DNA from 3 places in the Sphingomonas sp. BK036 genome. Region 2 is predicted to be linked to each of the others. Evidence: riboswitches for the same ligand, from Rfam matches in the RefSeq annotation. Region 2 holds a riboswitch; each other region holds the start of a gene.
The links. Region 2 has a riboswitch for cobalamin ahead of EV283_RS04075 (TonB-dependent receptor). Riboswitches for the same ligand answer to the same signal wherever they lie in the genome.

Region 1 (7,232 bases), on a different contig from region 2:
CGGTAAAACCGAGCCTCGGGCGTGGGGTTAGAGGAATATCACGGGACTGCCAACTCGCTCGCGCCCGTCATCCTGACGAAAGTCAGGATCCAGAGTTACGCACGCTGTCGCCTGTGGCTCTGGATCCTGGGTCAAGCCCAGGATGACGGACGTGCTTGTTACGCGTGCACGACCTCGATTTCGTCGAAGCGTTTCCAGCGGTAGATTGCGAAGCTCAGCACCCAGCACAGCACGAACAGGCCGATGATCGCAAAGCCAAGGCCGTTGAAATTCTCGCCCAGCGCGGCCGCCAGATCCCACACGCCCCCCGACAGGCCGAGCTTGGCGCCCAGCAGCGCGAGCGTCTCGATCCCGCCGATCGCGATCGCGACGATCGCCGAAATCAGCGTGATGGTGATGTTGTAGTAAAGCTTGCGGATCGGCTTCACGAACGCCCATTCATACGCGCCGAGCATCACGACACCGTCCGCGGTGTCGACCAGCGCCATGCCCGTGGCGAACAGGATCGGGAGGACGAGGACGGTGCCGATCGACAGACCGTCCGCGGCCTGGCTCGCGGACAGGCCGAGGATCGCGACCTCGGTCGCGGTATCGAAGCCGAGCCCGAACAGGAATCCGAGCGGCGCCATGTGCCAGCTGCGCGTGACGAGCCTGAACATCGGCCGGAACAGTCGCGCAAGCAGACCGCGGTTGCCGAGCAGCAGATCAAGGTCTTCCTCGACATAGACGCCGCCACTGCGGACATGGCCGAAGGTCCGCCAGACCGAGCGCAGGATGACGAGGTTCATCGCCGCGATCGTGAACAGGAACACCGCGGAGATGATGGTGGCGATCACGCCGCCGACCTGTTTGAACGCCTCGAACTGCGCCAGCGCGCTGGCGGTGAGCGCGATGGCGACCGCGGCGATCAGCACGATCCCCGAATGCCCGATCGCGAACCAGAAGCCGACCGCGATCGGGCGCTGGCCGTCCTGCATCAGCTTGCGCGTCACATTGTCGATCGCGGCGATATGATCCGCATCGACTGCGTGGCGCAACCCCAGACCCCAGGCGAGCAACGCGGTGCCGAGCATCAGCGGCTGCGCGTGGAACAGCGAGAACGCCCAGCCCCAGGCGGCGATATTGGCTGCGACCAGGCTTGTGAACATCCAGCCGACGCGTTTGCGCGTGGCCATCCGTGCCGGCCCGCCGGGCGTTTTCCTGGCCGGCTTATCGATCGTCATCGTCGTCATGCAGAACTCCCCGGCGTCCGACGAGGACGGGGACCTGCCGCATGCGGCCGCGACGCATGAAGACCGGACGCCATGAGCGGCCGACGCGCGTCGTCGATGCGGCCCCCGCCGCAAGGTCGTCGCTCAGACGGCGTTCACCGTGCCTCGGCCACCCCCTGGGCCGGGACGAGAGCGACCAGACGCCGGCAGGTCTCCTGGCTCGCGGGTCACGGCTCCACGCCACACCTTCCCAGATCGTCGACCCAGTGGCTGCCCCTCGTCGCGAAGGGCGTGTGCGTTTCGCTCGCCGCTTACAGTTGCAGGGACAGCTGCGGCATAGGACGGCGAACCCTCCGCACCGCATTCCCCTTCAAGCCCCGAAGGGCACCGACGCGATCTAGCGAGCTTCCGGTCGAACCGGGTGCTCGCGCGTCGTGCTAGCCGGGTTCGCCGCGAGTGCCAATCGTCCTTTGCGGCGTGCGGCGCTCGCGACGATGCTGCCACCGGAGCAGGCCGGTCACGAAGAGCGCGATCGGCACCAGGCCAGCGACGAAGGCCAGGATGCGCCCCGTCAGCCCCAGCGCCTCGCCGCCGTGCAGCGGGTGGAGCCAGTTCATCACGACGTCGCCGCCGCTCTCGGCAAGCCCGTCGCGGGTCGCGAGGACCGCGCCGGTATAGGGATCGAGCCAGACATTGGTGCGCGGGAAACGGCGGCTGGGTTCGCCGTCCTGCGCGAGATTAATCCGGATCGCGCCGGTCGGCGAGGCGGGAGTCTCGATCCAGGCGAGCGCGGCTCCGGGGAAAACGTGTTCGGCAATGGCGACCAATCGATCGACCGGCAGGGGCGCGCCGCGCGCGACCACGGCCAGTGCCGGGGTCCGGTAGAGGGGCGAGGCGCGCGCGATCACGAACCGGGTCTGGTCGGGCAAATCGAGCATCACCCCGGTCGCGGTGACGACGAGCACGAGGATCGCGCCGCCCAGACCGATAAGCTTGTGCCAGTCATACAGACGGCGCAGCGGCGCAGCGTCGCGCTTGAAGCGGAGCGCGCGCCACCAGCTGCCGGGGCGGGGCCACCATGCCCAGATCCCGCTGGCGGTCATGGCCAGCATGACGATGCCTGCGATCCCCATGACGACCTCCCCGGGCTTTTCCAGCAGCAGCCGGTAATGGAGATCGTAGATCCAGGTGACGACCGTATCGCCCCAGAAGCCGGTGCGGATCGTCGTCATGCGGACCGGATCGATCCAGGCGAGGAACGGCGCGAAATCGTGGCCCGCGGTTTCCCTTGGCCGGTAATAGCGCACCGGGACGGCGCCGCCGTCCACGGTCACCTCGATCCGCCACGCGCCGGTGCGGGTGGGATGCTCGCGGTGGAGCGTGTCGACGACTGCCTGCCAGGAGCGGGCGCGCGCGTCGTCCGGCACCGCGCGCAACGCGGGGTTCAACGCCGCGTCGATCTCCGGATAGAAGACGAGTATGCTGCCGGTCAGCCCGGCGAACGCGAACAGCGCGCCGATCGACAGGCCAAGCCAGAGATGCACGCGCCGGACGATGGCACGCAGCGGCAATCGGCGCGTCATCAGAGCGTCAACCGGACCGCGCCGAACAGCGATCGCGGATCGGCGGGCGTGTGAAGCCGCTGCGTGCCGTCGTACCAGACATACTCGTAGCGCTTGTTCGCGAGATTCTTGAGTTGCGCAGATATCTCGATCTTCGGCGTCAGCTTGTACGCGACCTCGGCATTGAGGACGACATACTCACCGTAGCGGCCCTGCGTGTTGGCGGGATCGAGTTCGTAGCTCGACTGGCCGTTACCCCATAAGGACAGCCGCACTTTGGCGTCGGGTGTCACGTCGAGCCCGCCCGAGAAGACGTTCTGCGGGACATGGTCGATCGCGTTGCCCGCCTGAGACGGGGTTGCCGGGTCGGGCGTGATTATCCGCGCGGTCTGGTGGGAATAGCTGCCCCATAGCGCAACGGTGCGGACCGGCTTCAGGTCCAGCTGCAGATCGATCCCGCGGCGCCGCGTCTGGCCGAGATTGTCGACATCGCCGGAGGGATCGTTCAGCCGCCGCTTGAGCTCGCCGCTCGCGGTCTGCTGCCACAATGCGACGCGCGCTTCGAGCCAGCGCCCGCGCGTGAGCTTGACGCCTGCTTCATAGCCTTCGTTGATCGAGGGTGCGACATCGGTCGTTCGTGGCGGCACCAGATACGAGGCCGAGCCAGCGCCGATCTGGAAGGTGCGCCCGTAATTGGCATAGGCGGTGACGCCGGTCACGGGCGTCACCGCGACGCTCAGCTTGGGTTGGCTGATCGTGTCATAGCCGTTGATCGGCGCGGTCGTCCCCGCCAGGCGATTGGTGAAATGGCCCGCGACTCGGTCGATCCGCCAAGCGGGAGTGATCTTGAGCCAGTCGGTCGGCTCGATCACCGCTTGGAGATAGCCGCCATAGACGGTCAGTTCGAAATCCTGGTCGCGCGTCTGGGTGGTGAGCGTGCGCCGGTCGGTCAGCCAGCGCAGGCTCTTATTGTCCTGCACCTGCACGTCGCCCCCCGCCTCGATCATCAGCGCGTGGAGGAAGTCGACGCGGGGGTGGTAATGCAGCGCGGCGGTCGCGCCATATTGCCATTCCTCGGTCAGGCGCCGCTGTTGCGGGACGCTTGCGGAGTAGCGGACGTAGCGGTCGTCGTGGAGGCTATTGGCATAGGTCTTGACGCTGAGCGCGAGCGGGTCGGCGAGATCGGCGTCGAGATGCAGGCTGTACTGGCCGATCCGTCGCGTGCCGCCATCGGTGGCCGACAGCGCGTAGGATCGGGTGCGGTCGGTATCGGCGTCGACATCGGTCAGATAGCCCGGCTCTTGCGCGTGCGCGACCGAATGGCGGACGATCGCGCCGATCCGCGTGGATCCAAAATCATAGAACCATTTGCCCGCGAGATTCAGGCGATCGAGATCGGCATGGTCGCGATACGCATCGGTCCGCCGATAGCCGACCAGGTAGTTCTGGCTGAACCCGCCGCGCTCGAGTCCGGCCGAGGCCTGTGCGTCGATCGTCCCGAACGCACCGCCGATCAGACGCGCGTCGAGGTAATTGCCGCCGATCCGAGTCAGGATATTGGCGTTGCCGGCGATGTTGTTCAGCCCCCAGCGCGGATCGGACGTCCCGCGAACCAGTTCGATCCCGGCGACGTCGAGCGGCGAGATCATGTCGATACCGGTCATGCCGCCGGCATTGTCGTTGCTCGGTATGCCGTCGATCATCAGCTTGACCGCGTTGATCTCGCCTTCGCCGTTGAACCCGCGGATCGAGAAGCGGCCGGACGTGGTGCCCTGGTTGAAGTCGGTCAGCACGACGCCGGGCAGGCGGGCGAACAGCTCCCACGCATTGTCGACCGACTGGCGTTGCGCGATCTCGCCGCCGAGCATGTCGACCGAGGTCAGGATGGTCTCGGTCGAGCGCGCCATGCTGCGCGCGGTGACGACGACGTCGCCGATCACGAAGCGCGTATCGGACTCGGTTGGGGTGGGGGCGGGAACGGGGGGGGGGGTCTGCGCGGTGGCGGGCGAGGCGAGGGCGATCGCCATCGCCGCCCCGAAAGTAGATGGAGTATCGAACATGAAACAGGGCTTTCGACAGGCGCGCGGCCACACGGACGCGCGTCGACAGAGGTGGCGAACCGCGCGTCGGGCAACGCGCGGTTCGGGTCAGACGGTCGAAAGCAGAGTCGGTGGGCCGCGCAGCGGCGGACGCAGATGCGGCGCGCTGGCGTGGACGGGGGGACGGACCGGGCGCACGCCGATCGCAATGACAAACGCGATCGCCGCGACGAGCAGGACCGCATCGACGCTGGCCAGCGCCTGCGCCGACAGCCCCGAAAACGCGCAGGGCAGCTCTGTCTTGCCGTGGCCGGTGGACGGATCGTGGTCCGGCATCGCATGGTCCGACATCATCTGATCGGGCATGCCCATGTCCATCGTAGCGGTCATCGGCGCGGCGCCCGGGCACAGCGTGATCGCGATGTGGCCGGACTGATTTGCGATCATGTACCCCGTGGGCACCAGCAGCTTCATCGCCAGTGCCGCCACGCACAGCCATCCCGCGAGCAGCGGGCAGGACGAAAAGAGACGGCGGATCGCGGGCACGGCGCACGGGTAGACCGCATCACGGGGGCTGTCACTGAGGCATCCTGTCCACCGGTCCGGCCGCGGCCCCCGAATTCTTTCGTTCGCGTGGACCCGGCCGCGGACGAGGATCGTTGACCGTGCAGAACTATGACTATCAAACAAGGATTTGCTATGAGCGACCCCGCAGAGCGCAATCCCGGCAACGGTGGCGAAACGCACCAGCAGGCCGGCGGCGATGTGCCCGTTCTCACGACCAACCACGGCGTGCCCGTCTCCGACAACCAGAACAGCCTGAAATCCGGCGTGCGCGGCCCGACGCTGCTCGAGGATTTCGTGCTGCGCGAGAAGATCTTTCACTTCGACCATGAGCGGATCCCCGAGCGGATCGTCCACGCCCGCGGCTCGGGTGCGCATGGCTATTTCGAGGCGACCGACGACATTTCCGACCTGACTAAGGCGGCAGTGTTCAAGAAGGGCACCAAGACCGAGCTGTTTACGCGCTTTTCGACCGTAGCCGGCGGTGCAGGCTCCGTTGATACGCCGCGCGACGTGCGCGGCTTCGCGGTCAAGTTCTACACGACCGAGGGCAACTGGGATCTCGTCGGCAACAACATTCCCGTGTTCTTCATCCAGGACGCGATCAAGTTTCCCGACCTGATCCATTCGGTGAAGATGGAAGCCGATCGTGCCTATCCGCAGGCGGGTTCGGCGCATGACACGTTCTGGGACTGGGCGTCGCTGACGCCGGAATCGACTCACATGCAGATGTGGGCGATGTCCGACCGCACGCTGCCGCGCTCGCTGCGCATGATGGAAGGCTTCGGCGTCCATACGTTCCAGCTCGTCAACGACGAGGGCAAGTCGAGCTTCGTGAAGTTCCACTGGAAGCCGAAGCTCGGTCTTCAGTCGACGATCTGGGACGAGACGCTGAAGCTTCAGGCCGCCGACAACGACTATCATCGTCGCGACCTGTGGGAAGCGATCGATACCGGCGACTTCCCCGAGTGGGAGCTGGGCATCCAGGTGTTCGACAAGGCGTTCGCCGAGGCGCAGCCTTATGACGTGCTCGATTCGACCAAGCTGATCCCCGAGGAGGACGTTCCTGTCCGGATCATCGGCCGGATGGTGCTTGACCGGAACGTCGACAATTTCTTCGCCGAGACCGAGCAGGTCGCGTTCCTGCCGACCAATATCGTGCCGGGGATCGATTTCTCGAACGATCCGCTGCTCCAGGGTCGCCTGTTCAGCTATCTCGACACGCAGAAGTCGCGTCTGGGGACGACCAACTTCCACCAGATCCCCGTCAATGCGCCGCGCAACCACGCGCAGAACTTCCAGCGTGACGGGATGATGCAGACCAAGGTGCCGAAGGGCCGCGCGAATTACGAGCCCAACAGCCTGTCGGTCGTTGGCGAGGACGGTGGTCCGCGCGAGTCGCCTAACGGCTTCGTGACGACGACCAACCCGACCGGTGCGGACGAGCAGGGCGAGAAGCTGCGGATGCGCGCCGAGCTGTTCGGCGATCATTACAGCCAGGCACGCCTGTTCTGGGTGTCGGCGACGGATAACGAAAAGGCGCATATCGCTTCGGCGTTCACGTTCGAACTGTCGAAGGTCGGCCTCGCCCATGTCCAGGAGCGCACCGTCGCCAACCTGCGCAATGTGAACGAGGAACTGGCAACGCGGGTCGCTGATGGTCTGGGCATCGAGCTGCCAGCGGCGAACCCAGCCTATCGTGAGCCGATCGATATGCCTGCGAGCGACGCACTGTCGATCCAGAAGTCGATGAAGGAGACGCTCGAGGGTCGCCAGGTCGGGATCCTGATCGCGGACGGGTCCGACGGCGGCGAGATCGATGCGGTCGTCAAGTCGGTCGAGGCCGCCGGCGGCAA
Region 2 (7,232 bases):
ACCGCGGGATCGGCGAGCGGGTTGCGCAGATAGCCCTGCAGGACCGCGCCCGACAGCCCCAGCGTCGCGCCGAGCGCAAGCCCGAGCACCGCGCGCGGCAGGCGGAGTTGGAGGATGATCCACCAGCGCGGATCACTTGAGAACCACGCGCCGGGCGGCACCCAGACCTTGCCGCAGCCGAGCGACAGGCCGAACAGGACGATCACCAACAACAGCAGCGCCGCAAGCTTGAGCGGCCGGGTCACGACACGCTCGCCCGGATCGCGGCGAGCCGTTCGAGTGCGGGCGGCAGCGTCGGGCCGCCGCAATTGATCAGCACGCGCGGGAAGACGGCTTGCGGCGTGGTCGGCAGCAGCCGGTGCCGCAGCAGCGTGCCCCGGCTGACGCGTTCGGGGGCGATCACGACCGCAGGCGGCTGCGTGACGATCGTCTCGGCGGACAGCGTGCCGGTATGCGTCAGGCCATAGGTGGCGGCGGCGTTGCGGAAGCCGACGCGCGTCATCATCTCGTTCAACAGCGTGCTGCCCCCCGTCGCCAGATCGCCGCTGATATAGAGCAACGCGGCTGGCGTGGGTCCCTCCTTGCGGCTCCAACGGACGACCGCGCGATCGATCTCGGCGTTGATCCGCGCGCCGCCTGCGGGCGCACCGACGGCGTCGGCGATCTGCGTGACCTGCGCCTGGCTCTCCGCGATCGAATCGGGGATGCCGAGCAGCAGAGTCTTCAGCCCGGCGCGCGCATAGGCCGCCTGCGTCGCGGGCGGCGTATAGGTGCTGGCGATGACCAGATCGGGATGCAGCGCGATCACCTCCTCGGCGGTCCCCGCGGTTGCGTGGAAGCGGCGCGCGACGTCGAGCGGGATCGAGGTCGCCGTCGGCGCCTGCGAATAATGGCTGATCGCGGCGATCCGCGCGGGCGGCAGGATCCGGATCAGCACCGAATCCACGCAAGGGTTGGTCGAGACGATCCCCCCGCCCCCGGTCGGCGGTTGCGCACATGCTCCAAGTAGCAGCGCGGGAAGGATCGCCACCGGTCTCACTTCAGGCGCAACCGGACGCCGCCAAAGGCTGCACGGCCATAATTCCCATAGCCCGCCACCGTCTCGTAGCGCGCGTCGGTGAGGTTATCGACGCGACCGTAAAGCGCGACCTGGTCGGTGATCGGCATCTCCGCACGGATGCTGGCGAGCGCATAGCCGTCGAGGCGAGTCGTGTTGGCGGCATCGTCGAAGCTGTCGCCGACCAGCGACACGGTGCCGCCGATCGAGAGCCCGACCGCGAACCGGTAATCGGCGTTGACGCTGGCGGTCTGTTCGGGACGCCGTGCGAGGACATTGCCGAAATTGGCACCGATCGAGCGGTTCTCGGTGTGGATATAGCTGTAGTTCGCGGTCAGCGTCAGCGCATCGACCGGACGCAGTGCGAGCGAAACCTCGACCCCGTCCGCCTCGGCGCGCGCGACATTGTCATAGACGCCGAACGGGCGGTCGACGCAGATCGAACCGGCGGTTGCCTGCTCCACAGGGCTGCAATCGCGGAAGTCGATCTGGTTGCGCGAGCGGCGGTTGAAATAGGTCACGCCGACGCGCGCGCGATCGGCGAGGAACGCCTGCTCGACGCCGATGTCGAAGTTGCGGGCGGTCTCCGGATCGAGGCCGCGGTTCCCATAGTCGGAGAAGAGCTGGTACAGCGTCGGCGCCTTGAACCCTTCGCCATAGCTCGCGCGGACGGTCGTGCCGGTCCGCAGCGCCAGCGCCGCGTTCGCGCCGAAGGTGGTGTGGTTGCCGAAATCCTCATGATCGTCGTTGCGGACGCCGCCGGTGAGCGTGAGGATGTCGAGCGGCTTGACGATCAGCTGGCCGTAGACGCTGGTGATGCCGGTGTCGGCATAGGTAAAGCCGTCGTTGAAGCGGCTATTCTCGCGCTCGACGCCGGCGACGACGCGGACCTGGTCGAGCGGGCGGAAATCGCCCTGATATTCGTAGCGCTCGCTACGGCCGCGGCCGAGGAACGACGGCTCTGCACCAAAGGCCGGTTCGTACGTGTCGCGGTTGATGTCGGCGATCGTGAACGCGACTCGGTTGTTGAACCGCCCGTCGGCGACGTTCGCGTGTAGCCCCGCATAGCCATAGACCTCCTGCGTCTTGCCATAGTCCGCGGTGTCGGCAAGCACATAGTCCGGCGCTGGGAAGCCATCGAGTTCGACCCGGCTGTCCGCGAAATAGCCGCGCAGGTCGAGGCCGATCCCGGGTGCGAACTCGACGCCCAGCCGTCCGGTCGCGCCGTATTGGCGATAGCCGTCGCGCTCGGTACCGCTGGCCGCCGACGAGATGCCGTCGGTGCGCAGATACCCGCCGGTCAGCGAGCCCGACACCGGCCCCGTCGCGCCGGAGATGCCTGCGCTCGCGAACACGCTGTCAGCATAGCCATATTCGGCGTTGGCGCGCGCCTGCAGCCCCTCGGCGGGGGCGGCGGTGATGATGTTGACGACGCCGCCGATCGCCTGGCTGCCCCAGGGTACCGAGTTGGGGCCGCGCAGGACCTCGATCCGCTCGACCGAACTCGCCAGCAGGTTGCCGAAATCGAAGCCGCCGCCGGTCGAGGCCGGATCGTTGACTCGCACGCCGTCGATCACGACCAGGGTCTGGTCGGATTCGGCCCCGCGGATCCGCACGCCCGTCAGCGCGCCCTGCGTGCCGTTGCGCGTGACGGTGACGCCTGGCGTGGTCGCAAGCAGATCGGACACGACGACGGTCTGGCGCCGCTCGATCTCGGCGCGGTCGATCACGGTCACCGCCTGGCCGATCTCGCTGGCGGGTTGCGCGACGCGGGTCGCGGTAACGACGACGTCCGCTGCGTCGGCAGCCGGGAGCGTCTGGGCATCGGCGGATGCCGCGATCGCGGCGGCGCTCAGGAGGAGGAGGAACTTCGTCATGGGGCACGTCCTGGCAGAGCCGCCCACGACCATTCGCGGACCGGCAGACGTCTCTCGCTCGAGGACACCCCTTCGATAGGGCACTCGTCCGCACCGGAGCACCCGCCCGCGCAGTGGATCGACCGTGACGGGCAGGTCTCCTGGCTTCCGGGTCGTCGCTGTCACCCCGCCTTCCCAGGCCGAGACCCAGTGGCGCAATCGGGGTGGCCGCTATCCGGTCACAGTTGCGGGGACAGCGCCGGTCTTGCGGATGGGGATCGTGACGACCCTGCCCGCGCACCGGCTTCCCTTTTGATCCCGTCGCCGGGAACCCTTCACAGGGTTTGCAGTAGTCGCAGGCCCTGCACGGGTCAACGCAAGCGCGGATGCGACCCTGCCCCCTCAGCGCAGGCCGTAGCGCAATCCGACCCAGATCGTCCGCGGCGTGGCGCGCTCGACGATGTTCGCGCCGCTGATCCCCGCCTCGACACGCGCATCGAACAGGTTCTCGCCGCGCAGCTCGGCAACCAGCGCGCGCGTGATCGGCAGCGCGGCATAGCCATCGAGCGTCGTCGCCGGATCCAGCACGCGCGTGTTCTGGTCGTCGTCATATTGCCGACCGATACGCCGCACGGTCAGCGACAGCGCGGCCGCATCGCGCCGCCAGTCGACCGTCCCCGACACCTGGTCGCGCGGCGTCTGCGCCGGGCGAAGGCCATCGAGCGCAGCGGTGAGCCCGGATCCCTCGACCGTCGAATTGGTGTGCGACCATGATGCCTGCACGCCGAACGGCCCCGCATCGGGGCGATACGCCGCGTCGAGTTCGAATCCGTGCGCGCGGATCGCGTCGAGATTCTGGCGGACGCGGTAGGTCGTCACCCCCGGCAGGATCTGCGGCGGGCTGGTCGTGGTGACGTTGGCGATCGCATCCTTCAGCCGGTTGTAGAAATAGGTGGCGGCGATCGTCACGCCCGGCGCGGGCGTCAGCGTGACGCCAGCCTCGATCCCCGTCAGCCGCTCGGGCGACAGCAGCGCGTTCGCCGCGGTCGCATCATTGCCGACACGGAACGGGCGGTACAGTTCGTTGAGCGTCGGCAATCGCCAGCCGCGATAGCCGGCCGCGCGCAGCGTGATCGATTCGACCGGCTGATACGCCACCCCCGCCCGGCCGGTCGTCTCATGGCCATCGCGGTCCGCGTAGCGCAGGTTGGTCAGCGCCGCGCCGCCCGCCAGCGGCCGTTCGGACAGATAGCCGCCATCGATCGACCACCAGTCGATCCGCCCGCCGAGGCTGACCGTGACGTCACCCGCCACCAAGCTGGCATCCGCGAACGCGCCCGTCGTCGTCGTGCCGCCGCCGGCCTCGCGCCGCCGCGTCGGTGCCGCGTTGACGAAGGTATACAGCTCCTGCGTCTTGCCGCTGACGTCGCGGATATCCGCGCCCAGCCGGAGCGTGATGCTCTCGCCCAGCGGCGGGAGGATCTCGATCCGCCCGCCGAGCCCGGTGGCGGGCGTATTATACTGGTCGAGCGACTGGATCGCGGTGGTGCGCGCGGCATTGATGCTGTTGAAGCTGCTCGCAAAGGCGCGCGTCTGCAGATACGCCAGCGCCGAATAGCCCCAGCGCCCGCGCCCGATCAGCCGGACGCTCGCATCGGCCCCTTCGCTCGTGTTCGCAGTGAAGTCGCTCCCCCGATCACGGCGATCGGTGAACGCGCTCGCATTCATCTGCACCTCGGTCGTCGCGCCGATCCCGATAACGGTCCGGAGCGCGCCCGACGCCTGCTCGTATGGGGCCGGACGATCGACGATCCCGCGGCTCTGCGCGACGGTCGGCGTGAACCCGTCGCCGCGCGCATAGGCCCCCGACACGGTCGCGAACCCCGATCCGCGGACGAGCGCCGCCGAGCCCTGCGCGTCGACCGAATCGCGGCTGCCATAGGCGACGCTCGCCTGGAGCGGCGCCAACTGGTCGGGCGTCGCGCTTTCGAGTTCGACCGTCCCGGCCAGCGCGCCCGGCCCCTGATAGCCGCTGCCACCGCCCCGCGTGACCCGGATGCGCCCGAGCCGCCCCGTCGCATAGGCCGGAAACGCCACCCAGCCGCCGAACGGATCCGCCTGCGGGACGCCGTCAAAGATCAGCAGCGCGCGGCTAGACGCATTGCCGCCGATCCCGCGCAGCGAAATGCCCTGGCTGGTCGGGTTGGCGCTGCGCGAATCGGATCGGCGGAACTGCTGGAGGCCGGCAACGTCGGCGAGCACGCTCTCCAGCCGGTTGCTCGCATTGGCCTGGATACGCGCGCGATCGATCGTGACGACAGCATAGGCGCGATCGCCGGGCGCGTCGGCCAGCCCCCGTCCGGTCACGACGATCTCGCGCGCGACGGCGTCTTCAGGGGCAGAGGCAGGGGCAGCGGGCTGTTCGGCGGACTGGGCGACGGCAGCACTGGAAGACAGAAGGGCGGCAGCGGAGAGCGAGAAGCGGATCATCGCCGCGCCATGCCAGCTTTTCACGATACCGGAAGCCCCAAAGCCCCGGACAGCAAAAAGCCCCGCTAACCGAATGGCTAGCGGGGCTTTCTATGGTGGGCGTGGCAAGGATTGAACTTGCGACCCCTGCGATGTCAACACAGTGCTCTACCACTGAGCTACACGCCCGCCGGAGCGCTCCACTAGCCGCGGTTATCGCGGGGTGCAAGCGTTCAATGCACGCCCGTTGCATTATCCATCTCAAACAGCCGATCCACCTCGGCGACGAGGTCGCGGAGATGGAAGGGTTTCGACAGGACGCGGGCCTGCGGCATCGCGCGCCCGGCCTTCAGCGTGACCGCCGCAAAGCCGGTGATGAACATGACGCGCAGATCGCGGCACATCTCGCCCGCCTTCTGCGCAAGCTCGATCCCGTCCATCTCGGGCATCACGATATCGGTGAGCAACAGGTCGAACGTCTGCGTCTCGAGCAGCGGAATCGCCGCCGTCCCGCGATCGACCGCGGTGACGGCATAGCCCGAGCGTTCGAGCGCCCGCGTCAGATACTCGCGCATGACCTGATCATCCTCGGCCAGCAGAATTCGCAACATCGATCTAAAGTCCTGTTTGCACGCGTGCTTTGACGCGCGGTCCTAGCCGCAAATTGGTTAACATTTCCAGGTCCATTGCCCGTCCCGGTCGGTCGGTTTAGCGTGGTCGCCATGCCGCTGTCCCCCTTCGATCGTCTGCCGTCTGCCGACCAACGGGACGCCGCGCCGCCGACCAGCCCGGTGGTGATTTCAGTGCCGCATGCCGGGCGCGACTATCCGCTTTCGCTCAAGACCGCGTTGCGCGTGCCGCTGGCGGCGTTGCTGCCGCTCGAGGACCGGCTGGTCGATGCGGTGGCCCGCAGCGCGCGGACGGACCAGGCGACGATCATCCAGCGGCGCGCGCGCGCCTGGATCGATCTCAACCGCGCGGAGGACGAGCGCGATCCGCTGATCGACGAGGGCGCGCGCGGGGTCGCGCCGGTCCAGCAATCCGCCAAGCTGCGCAGCGGCCTGGGGTTGGTGCCGCGCCGCGTCTCGGGGGCGGGCGACCTGTGGGCGCGGCGCTTTACCGATGCCGAAGTCACCGCGCGGATCGTCGCCGACCACCGCCCCTATCACGCGGCGGTCGCGGCGACGTTGCAGGCCGCGCAGGCGCGATTCGGCGTCGCCGTGCTGCTCGACCTGCATTCGATGCCGCCGCTCGGGCCGGGCGGTACGCGGATCGTGCTAGGCGACCGGTTCGGCCATGCCGCAGCGCCGCGATTCGTCGATCGCGCCGAGCGTGCCTGCACCGAGCACGGCTTTTCGGTGGCGCGCAACACACCTTATGCGGGCGGGCATATCCTCGAACGCCATGCCCGCCCCGACAGCGGCATCCACGCGATCCAGCTCGAACTCGATCGCACCGTCTATCTCGATCGCAAGCTCCACGCGCCCGGCGCGGGGTTCGCGCGGGTCGTCGACCTGGTCCAGGCGATCCTCGCCGCGCTGGCGGACGAGGCGCTCTCGACACCGCTGGCCGCTGCCGCGGAATAGACGGGCCGGATCACCCGGCCAGCGCGTCGAGCAGCGCCTCGATCTGCGCGGCGCGCTCGACCGGATCGGCGACCGCGCGCTTCAAGATCCAGCGGCCATTCTTCTCGACCAGCTCGTCAAGCGGCGCCGCGGACCGGCGATCGTGCGGCGTGAACGCGATTGCCGCAGGGCCGGCGTCGATCCGCCGGATTCCCGCTGCACAGGCGCGCAACCGGATCCGTGCAAGCAACAGCAGCTGTCGCGCCGAATTGGGGATCGTGCCGA
Region 3 (7,232 bases), on a different contig from region 2:
CAACGCGGCGGCGAGATCGATGGGCGCCTCGACGGTCTGCCACCGCGTGTCGCGATCATCCTGGTGCCGCACGATCCGGTCGCGCATCTCCTCGTCGAACGCCTGTGCGGTGGCGATATAGACCAGTGGCCCCGCAGAGGTCGCGGCGGCGGCCTCAGCGACCGCCTGCGCATGACAGCTCTTGCCCGAGCGCGCGCCGCCGAGCACGAACAGGCTCTTCCCAAACGACGGGCTGGTTTTCACAGACGGCATGGTCTCTCCTTCGCACTTGCAGCGCGCGCCCGGAATGACGATGAGCGGCGCAAGATCAAGCGAAAGGGTGAAATGACCGGGTTGCGCGTGCATGGCGGGAGGATCGATCTCGCCGCCACCCTGTACCCGGATGCGCCCACCCCATGGCTTGACCTGTCGACCGGGATCAATCCCGTCGCGTGGCGGTCCGATCCGTTGCCGTCCGTCGATCTCACATCGCTGCCCTCGCCCGCCGCCATCGCCGCGCTCGAAGCCGCGGCGGCGGCGGTCTTCGGAACCGAGCCCGCGCGGGTCGTCGCGTTGCCGGGCAGCGAGATCGGACTCCGCCTGCTGGCCAGTCTCGATCTGCCGCACCCTCGGCGTGTCGTGACGCCGAGCTATGCGACGCACGCAGCCGTCTTCGCCGACACCGTAACGGTCCCCCGGTCGGCGATCGACACGATCGAGGACGGCACGCTCTTGCTCGCCAACCCGAACAATCCGGACGGCCTGCTCGACCCACCCGAGCGGCTGCTCGCCATCGCACGCGCAGGTGCGTGGCTGGTCGTCGACGAGGCCTTTGTCGATCTGCATCCCGCGCACAGTGTCGTCCCGTATCTCCGAGTATCCGACCGCGTCATCGTCTTCCGCTCGTTCGGCAAGACGTTCGGCCTGCCGGGCGTCCGGCTCGGTTTCATGATCGCCCCGCCGGCGCAGGTGGCCGCTGTTCGCGAGCGGTTGGGAAGCTGGCCAGTCTCGGCCTGCGCGGTGGCCTATGGATTGGCGGCATACCGCGATACCCGCTGGCTTGAGGCGACCCGCCTCGCCAGCATCGACCGGGCAGCGCGGCTCGATGCGATGCTGGCGCGGCACGGACTCAACGCACGTGGCGCCTGCCCATTGTTCCGGCTGGTCGAGACCGACGATGCGACCGCGCTGTTCGACCGGCTGGCGCATGCCGGGATCCTGACGCGCGCGTTCGATCATGCGCCACGCTGGCTGCGCATGGGCCTGCCGCGCGACGACACCGCGTTCGAGCGGCTGGACCGGGCGCTCGCGCATGGCTGAGCCGGTCGCGGTGGTCGCGCTGATGATCGACGCCGCGATCGGCTGGCCTGCCGCACTCTATGCCCGGATCGGGCACCCGGTTGGCGGGTTCGCGCGACTGATCGGCGCCGCCGACACGCGCTGGAACGATCCGCGGTGGTCGTTCGCGGCGCGCCGGGCGATGGGAGTGCTGACGATGCTGCTGCTCGTCGGTATCGCGGTCGGCGTCGCGTTCGTGCTCGACGCGGTTCTTCGCAGCCTGTTCGGATCGGCCGCCTGGATCGCGATCGGCCTTGTCGCTGCGCCCGGCCTCGCCCTGCGCAGCCTGCACGATCATGTCACGCCCGTCGCCAACGCGCTCGACGCGGGGGATCTCGCGCTCGCACGGACGCGAGTCGGGATGATCGTCGGGCGGGACGTCGCGCAGCTCGACGAGTCCGGCGTCGCGCGCGCGGCGATCGAGAGCCTGGCCGAGAGCGTATGTGACGGCGTCGTCGCGCCGCTGTTCTGGCTGCTCGCCGCCGGGCTGCCCGGGCTGTGGGCGTACAAGGCGATCAACACCGCGGACAGCCTGATCGGGCACCGCGAGGATCGCTGGCGCGCGTTCGGCTGGGCGGCGGCGCGGACCGACGACATCGCCAATCTCCTCCCCGCGCGGCTGAGCGGCGTGCTGCTCTGCCTCGTCGGTGGCGGCTGGCGGACGATGCTGCGCGACGCGGGCAACCACGCCTCGCCCAACGCCGGATGGCCCGAAGCGGCGATGGCCGGCGCGCTCGACCTGCGGCTTGCAGGGCCGATCGCCTATGACGGGGTAACGCTCGCCAAACCCTATATCGGCGATGGCCGCACCGACGCCACCGCAGCCGATCTTCGCGCGGCGCTGGTCGTCTATCGACGCGCGTGTGTGTTGTTGATCGTCATCGCCGGAGGAACCGCATGCGTGCTCTGATGCTCCAGGGGACCGGCTCGGACGTCGGCAAGTCGGTGCTCGTCGCGGGTCTGTGCCGCGCGTTCGCCAATCGCGGCCTGTCGGTGCGCCCGTTCAAGCCGCAGAACATGTCGAACAACGCCGCCGTCACCGCCGACGGAGGCGAGATCGGCCGCGCGCAGGCGACCCAGGCGATCGCGTGTCGCGTCGCGCCCAGCGTCGACATGAACCCGGTCCTGCTCAAGCCGCAGGGCGATCGTACGTCGCAGCTCATCGTCCGCGGCCAGGTACGCGGCACGCTCGCCGCCGCGCGCTGGCGCGAGGGGCGCGACGGGTTGCTGGCAGACGTACTCGACAGTTTCGAACGGCTGTCCGCCGGCTGCGACCTCGTCGTCGTCGAAGGCGCGGGCAGTCCGGCGGAAATCAACCTGCGCGCGGGCGACATCGCCAATATGGGCTTCGCGCGCGCCACCGACGTCCCCGTGATCCTGGTCGGCGATATCGATCGCGGCGGCGTCATCGCAGCGGTCGTCGGCACGCGCGCGGTGATCGACCCCGCCGATGCTGCGATGATCCACGGCTTCCTGATCAACAAGTTCCGTGGCGATCCCGCGCTGTTCGACGACGGCTATCGCGCGATCGAGGCGCGGAGCGGATGGCGCGGCTACGGTGTCGTGCCGTGGCTGGCCGACGCAGTGCGGCTTCCCAGCGAGGATGCGGTGATCCTCGAACGCCCCGCCGCCAATGCGCACCGCCAGGTCACGATCGCCTGCCCGATCACGCCGCGGATCGCCAATTTCGACGACCTCGACCCGCTCCGGCTGGAACCCGGCGTCGCGCTGGTGATGGTACCGCCCGGCACGCCGATCCCCGACGCCGACATGATCGTGCTCGCCGGATCGAAGGCGACGATTCCCGACCTCGCCTTCGTCCGCGCGCAAGGCTGGGACATCGACATCCGCGCGCACCACCGCCGCGGCAAGCCGGTGCTGGGGCTCTGCGGCGGCTACCAGATGCTCGGCCGCAGCATCGCCGACCCCGACGGGATCGAGGGCCCCGCATGCCGTGTCGAGGGGCTCGGCCTGCTCGACGTCGAGACCACCCTCGCCGGCCGCAAGACGCTCGACCGGGTCTCCGGCCAAGCCCGAGGCGCGGCCTTTGACGGCTATGAGATGCACATGGGCATGACGACCGGCCCGGCGACCGCCCGCCCCGTCGGCCACCGCGCCGATGGCAGTGCGGAAGGCGCGACGAGTGCGGACGGGCTAGTGTCGGGAAGCTATGTCCACGGCCTGCTCGCGCTCGCCGAGCAACGCGCGGCGTGGCTGGCGCGGCTCGGCGTCGCGGCAAGCGGCCCCGATCACGGCGCGTCGATCGACGCCGCGCTCGATGCGATCGCGGCCAAGCTCGAACGTCACGTCGATCTCGATGCGATGCTGGCGTTAAGCGAGCGCGCCGGCCACCGCGATCGCGGCTAGCAGCCCGGTCTCGACGATCTCGATCCCGGCGCCATGCGCATCGCCAGTCACGCCGCCCAGCGTCCGCCGCAACCATGCAGCAACGCCGAGCACGAGCAACGGCAGCACGACGAGCGCGGGCACCGCCACCGCCGCGAGCGCGAGCACCAGCCCCCATCCCAGCAGGTCGCGGTTGCGCACCGCGCCGGCCACCGCCGCGCCAAGACCACCGGGACGCACTGGCGGCAACAGCCTCGCCCAGGCGAGCGGCCCCATCCGTGCCGCGAACGGTACGAGGATCAGTGCCCACCAGCCCGCCCGCCCCGCGGCGTGCAGCAGCACGAGCTTGGCGATCATCTGGCCCGCAATCGCGACGACGCCGAAGCTGCCGATATGCGGATCGGCCATCACCGCGAGCAGCCGCGTCCGATCGCCATGCGCCGCGCCGAGCCCGTCCGCCAGATCGGCGAGCCCGTCGAGATGCAGCGCCCCCGTCACCGCGATCCAGGCCAGCAGCGCGGCACACGCGCCGGTCCACGGGTCGACCTGCGCGCCGATCCAGCCTGCCAACGCGACAAACACGCCGATCGCGAGCCCGACCAACGGATAAACCCGGATCGCCGCGGCGAAATCGTCCGCCCCGACCGCGACGCGCGGCATCGGCAACCGTGTCAGGAAACCGAACGCGACGATCAACCGCGTCATGTCGCCAGCCCGACGATTTGCACGGTCCGCGTCGGTCCCGGCCACACGCGCAGCGACACCAGCGCGGCATAGGGCAGGTCGAACGCCCAGATCTGCCGAGCATCGAACCCACACAAGTCCGCAAGTGCCGCCCGGATCGCGCCGCCATGCGTCACGACCAGCGTCGAGACCGGTGGCATCGCCGCCAGCACGGCCCCGACACGATCGTGCAGCGCGGACCAGCGTTCGCCCCCCGGCGGCGGCGCGGCGTCCGGATCGTCATAAAAGGCGCCCAGCGCAGCGGGATCGATCGCCGCCGGGGCCAACCCGTCCCACGCGCCGAAATCGAGCTCGCGCCAGCGTGGCTCCACCATAACCGGCAAACCGCGCGGACGACCGATCGCGTCCGCACACGCCCGCGCGCGAATCAGGTCGGACGCCTCGATCCGCGCGACGTCGAGCCCGGCGGCCCGCGCGGCGCAGGCGGCGATCCCCGCCTCGGTCGCCGGATCGTCGGTCCGCCCGAGCAACCGCCCCGCCACCGCGGGCGCACCATGCCGCATCAGATACAGCATGGACGCGCTCACGCCGCCGAGACGCCCGCCTCGGCGAACGTCGCCATCTCGGCATGCGCGGCCAGCGCCGCCCGCACGAGCAACGTCGCCGTCGCCGCGCCGCTCGCCTCGCCCAGCCGCATCCCGAGCGACAGCAACGGATCGAGTTCGATCCGCGCCAGCAGAGCGGCGTGCCCCGACTCGGCCGAGACATGCCCCGCGAGGCAGTGTGCGACGATGTCGGGGCACGCGGCCGCCAGCGGTGCGACCGCCGCGCAACAGATGAACCCGTCGAGCATCACCGGGACGCCCGCCAACCGCGCCGCAACCACCGCACCCGCGATTCCCGCCAGTTCGAGACCGCCAAGCCGCCGCAGAATCTCGAACGGCGTGGTCAGCGCATCGCGGTGCAGCGCGAACCCGGCCTCGACGACCGCGATCTTGCGCGCAATGCCGTCGCTATCGACCCCGGTGCCCGGCCCAACCCAGTCGCGTGCCGATCCACCGAAGCTCGCCAGACACAGTGCCGCCGCGCTCGTCGTATTGCCGATCCCCATCTCGCCCAGCACGATCAGGTTCGGCGCATCCGCGACTGCCGCTGCGCCCGCGTTGATCGCGTCCAGGCATTCCTCCTCCGTCATCGCCGGTGCCTGTGTGAAATCCGCGGTCGGCCGATCGAGATCGAGCGATACGATCTTGAGGTCGAGGCCCGCGGCGCGCGACAGCGCGTTGATCGCGGCCCCACCGGCCTCGAAATTGGCGACCATCTGCGCAGTGACAGATGCCGGGAACGCACTCACGCCGCGCGCTACGACGCCGTGATTACCCGCGAACACGACCGCACTGCCGCGATCGAGCCGGGGCAGCGGGTTGCCCTGCCAGCCCGCCATGAAAACCGCGATGTCCTCCAGCCGCCCGAGCGACTTTGGTGGCTTGGTCAACTCGGCTTGCCGCGCGACCGCCGCGGATCGTGCGGCCGCGTCGGGCTGCGGCAACCCGCGCAAGGCCGCCAGAAACGCGGCGGGCGTCGCGAACGCCGTCATTCGACGACGAACCCGGCGGGCGGGGTGCGCGTGATGAAATGCCCCTTCACGCCCTGCGGCCATTGCTTGAACGGCACCTGCCCGAACGCGCTCTCGCCATAGAGCTTGGCGTAATCGAGGATCGCGCGCGCCGCGTCCTCGGTCGGCTCGAACCGGCCGAGCACATAGCCGACCTTGGCGGGCGCGCGCAGGTGGATCGTGCAGAAATCCTGGCATGCGAACAGGCACGGCATCTCCTGCACCGCGACGTCGGCATAAGCGGGATCGCTCGCCTGCACCGCCTTCAGCGCGCTGGCGAGCCGCGCCCCGCCGCGCTGCCCCTCGGCATCGTCGCGCGCATCGGCGGAATGGCGGCAGGTGGTGCACGCGACGACCGCGACGCCGTCATCGACCGGCTTCAACATGCGGAAGCCTGGGCGTGCGGATACGAAAAACGATAAAATGCAGGCATGGTTACCCCTTCGGACAGTCGATCCCGCCCCGCGCGAGGGCCGAGGGCGCACGCCTCCAGCCTCCGCGCGACGCGAAGCGATGTCGTCGCTCGGGGTGTTACCCGTCCGTTCGGCGCACCCTGGCCGGACGAAAGACGACCGCGACGGGCAGGTCTCCTGGCTCGCGGGTCAACGCCGTCCGCGCCGCCTTCTCGGGACGATCCCAATGGCATGAGGCACGGTGGCTCGCCGCGTACAGTTGCAGGGGCAGCCGGGTGTTTCCCGTTCCCATTTTCATCCCCCTCGGCGCTAGCGTCGGGGGAACCTGTCGCAGGTCGAGCGATACGCGGGCGACGAGGGTGACGCAAGACAGCGCAGCATCCGTAGGACACGCGCCAGCAGCCCCCCCCTCCCGTCATCCTGACGAAAGTCAGGATCCAGGGTAACGAGCGCTACCCTCCTTGGCTCTGGATCCTGACTTTCGTCAGGATGACGGAGGGACGTTGGATGTGGCGCGCGCCCCTAGAACTCCACCCCCAGCTGCGCCTTCACACCCGACCGGAACGGATGCTTCACCTGAGTCATGTCGGTCACCAGATCCGCTACCTCGATCAACGCCTCGGGCGCGTTCCGCCCGGTGATAACGACATGCGTCATCTCAGGCTTCCCAGCCAACGCCGCGAGAACCTCGTCGACCGGCAGATAGTCATAGCGCAGCACGATGTTGAGCTCGTCGGCGACCACCATCGCATAGGACGGATCGGCGATCATCCGCTTCACCTCGTCCCACGCCTCGCGTGCGACCGCGATGTCTCGCGCGCGGTCCTGCGTGTCCCAGGTGAACCCCTCGCCCATCG

Region 1: it holds a riboswitch for cobalamin, as region 2 does, so the genes downstream of both, EV283_RS12295 (HoxN/HupN/NixA family nickel/cobalt transporter) here and EV283_RS04075 (TonB-dependent receptor) in region 2, are expected to answer to the same signal.
Region 3: it holds a riboswitch for cobalamin, as region 2 does, so the genes downstream of both, EV283_RS11200 (DUF1636 domain-containing protein) here and EV283_RS04075 (TonB-dependent receptor) in region 2, are expected to answer to the same signal.

Annotation. Positions count from the first base shown of each region.
Region 1 covers NZ_SGXR01000005.1:472,932-480,163, reverse strand. The annotation lists gene EV283_RS12295 (HoxN/HupN/NixA family nickel/cobalt transporter) at 159-1,148, opposite strand; cobalamin riboswitch at 1,399-1,618, opposite strand; gene EV283_RS12290 (PepSY-associated TM helix domain-containing protein) at 1,649-2,794, opposite strand; gene EV283_RS12285 (TonB-dependent receptor) at 2,794-4,833, opposite strand; gene EV283_RS12280 (hypothetical protein) at 4,921-5,358, opposite strand; gene EV283_RS12275 (catalase) at 5,512-7,232, shown strand, end outside.
Region 2 covers NZ_SGXR01000003.1:858,934-866,165, forward strand. The annotation lists gene EV283_RS04065 (iron ABC transporter permease) at 1-245, opposite strand, end outside; gene EV283_RS04070 (ABC transporter substrate-binding protein) at 242-1,030, opposite strand; gene EV283_RS04075 (TonB-dependent receptor) at 1,036-2,934, opposite strand; cobalamin riboswitch at 3,047-3,264, opposite strand; gene EV283_RS04080 (TonB-dependent receptor) at 3,316-5,403, opposite strand; tRNA gene EV283_RS04085 (tRNA-Val) at 5,497-5,571, opposite strand; gene EV283_RS04090 (response regulator) at 5,616-5,993, opposite strand; gene EV283_RS04095 (N-formylglutamate amidohydrolase) at 6,105-6,968, shown strand; gene EV283_RS04100 (TRCF domain-containing protein) at 6,979-7,232, opposite strand, start outside.
Region 3 covers NZ_SGXR01000005.1:208,748-215,979, reverse strand. The annotation lists gene cobU (bifunctional adenosylcobinamide kinase/adenosylcobinamide-phosphate guanylyltransferase) at 1-252, opposite strand, end outside; gene EV283_RS11230 (aminotransferase class I/II-fold pyridoxal phosphate-dependent enzyme) at 325-1,299, shown strand; gene cbiB (adenosylcobinamide-phosphate synthase CbiB) at 1,292-2,227, shown strand; gene EV283_RS11220 (cobyric acid synthase) at 2,215-3,684, shown strand; gene cobS (adenosylcobinamide-GDP ribazoletransferase) at 3,649-4,368, opposite strand; gene EV283_RS11210 (histidine phosphatase family protein) at 4,365-4,934, opposite strand; gene cobT (nicotinate-nucleotide--dimethylbenzimidazole phosphoribosyltransferase) at 4,931-5,944, opposite strand; gene EV283_RS11200 (DUF1636 domain-containing protein) at 5,941-6,348, opposite strand; cobalamin riboswitch at 6,525-6,719, opposite strand; gene cobO (cob(I)yrinic acid a,c-diamide adenosyltransferase) at 6,898-7,232, opposite strand, start outside.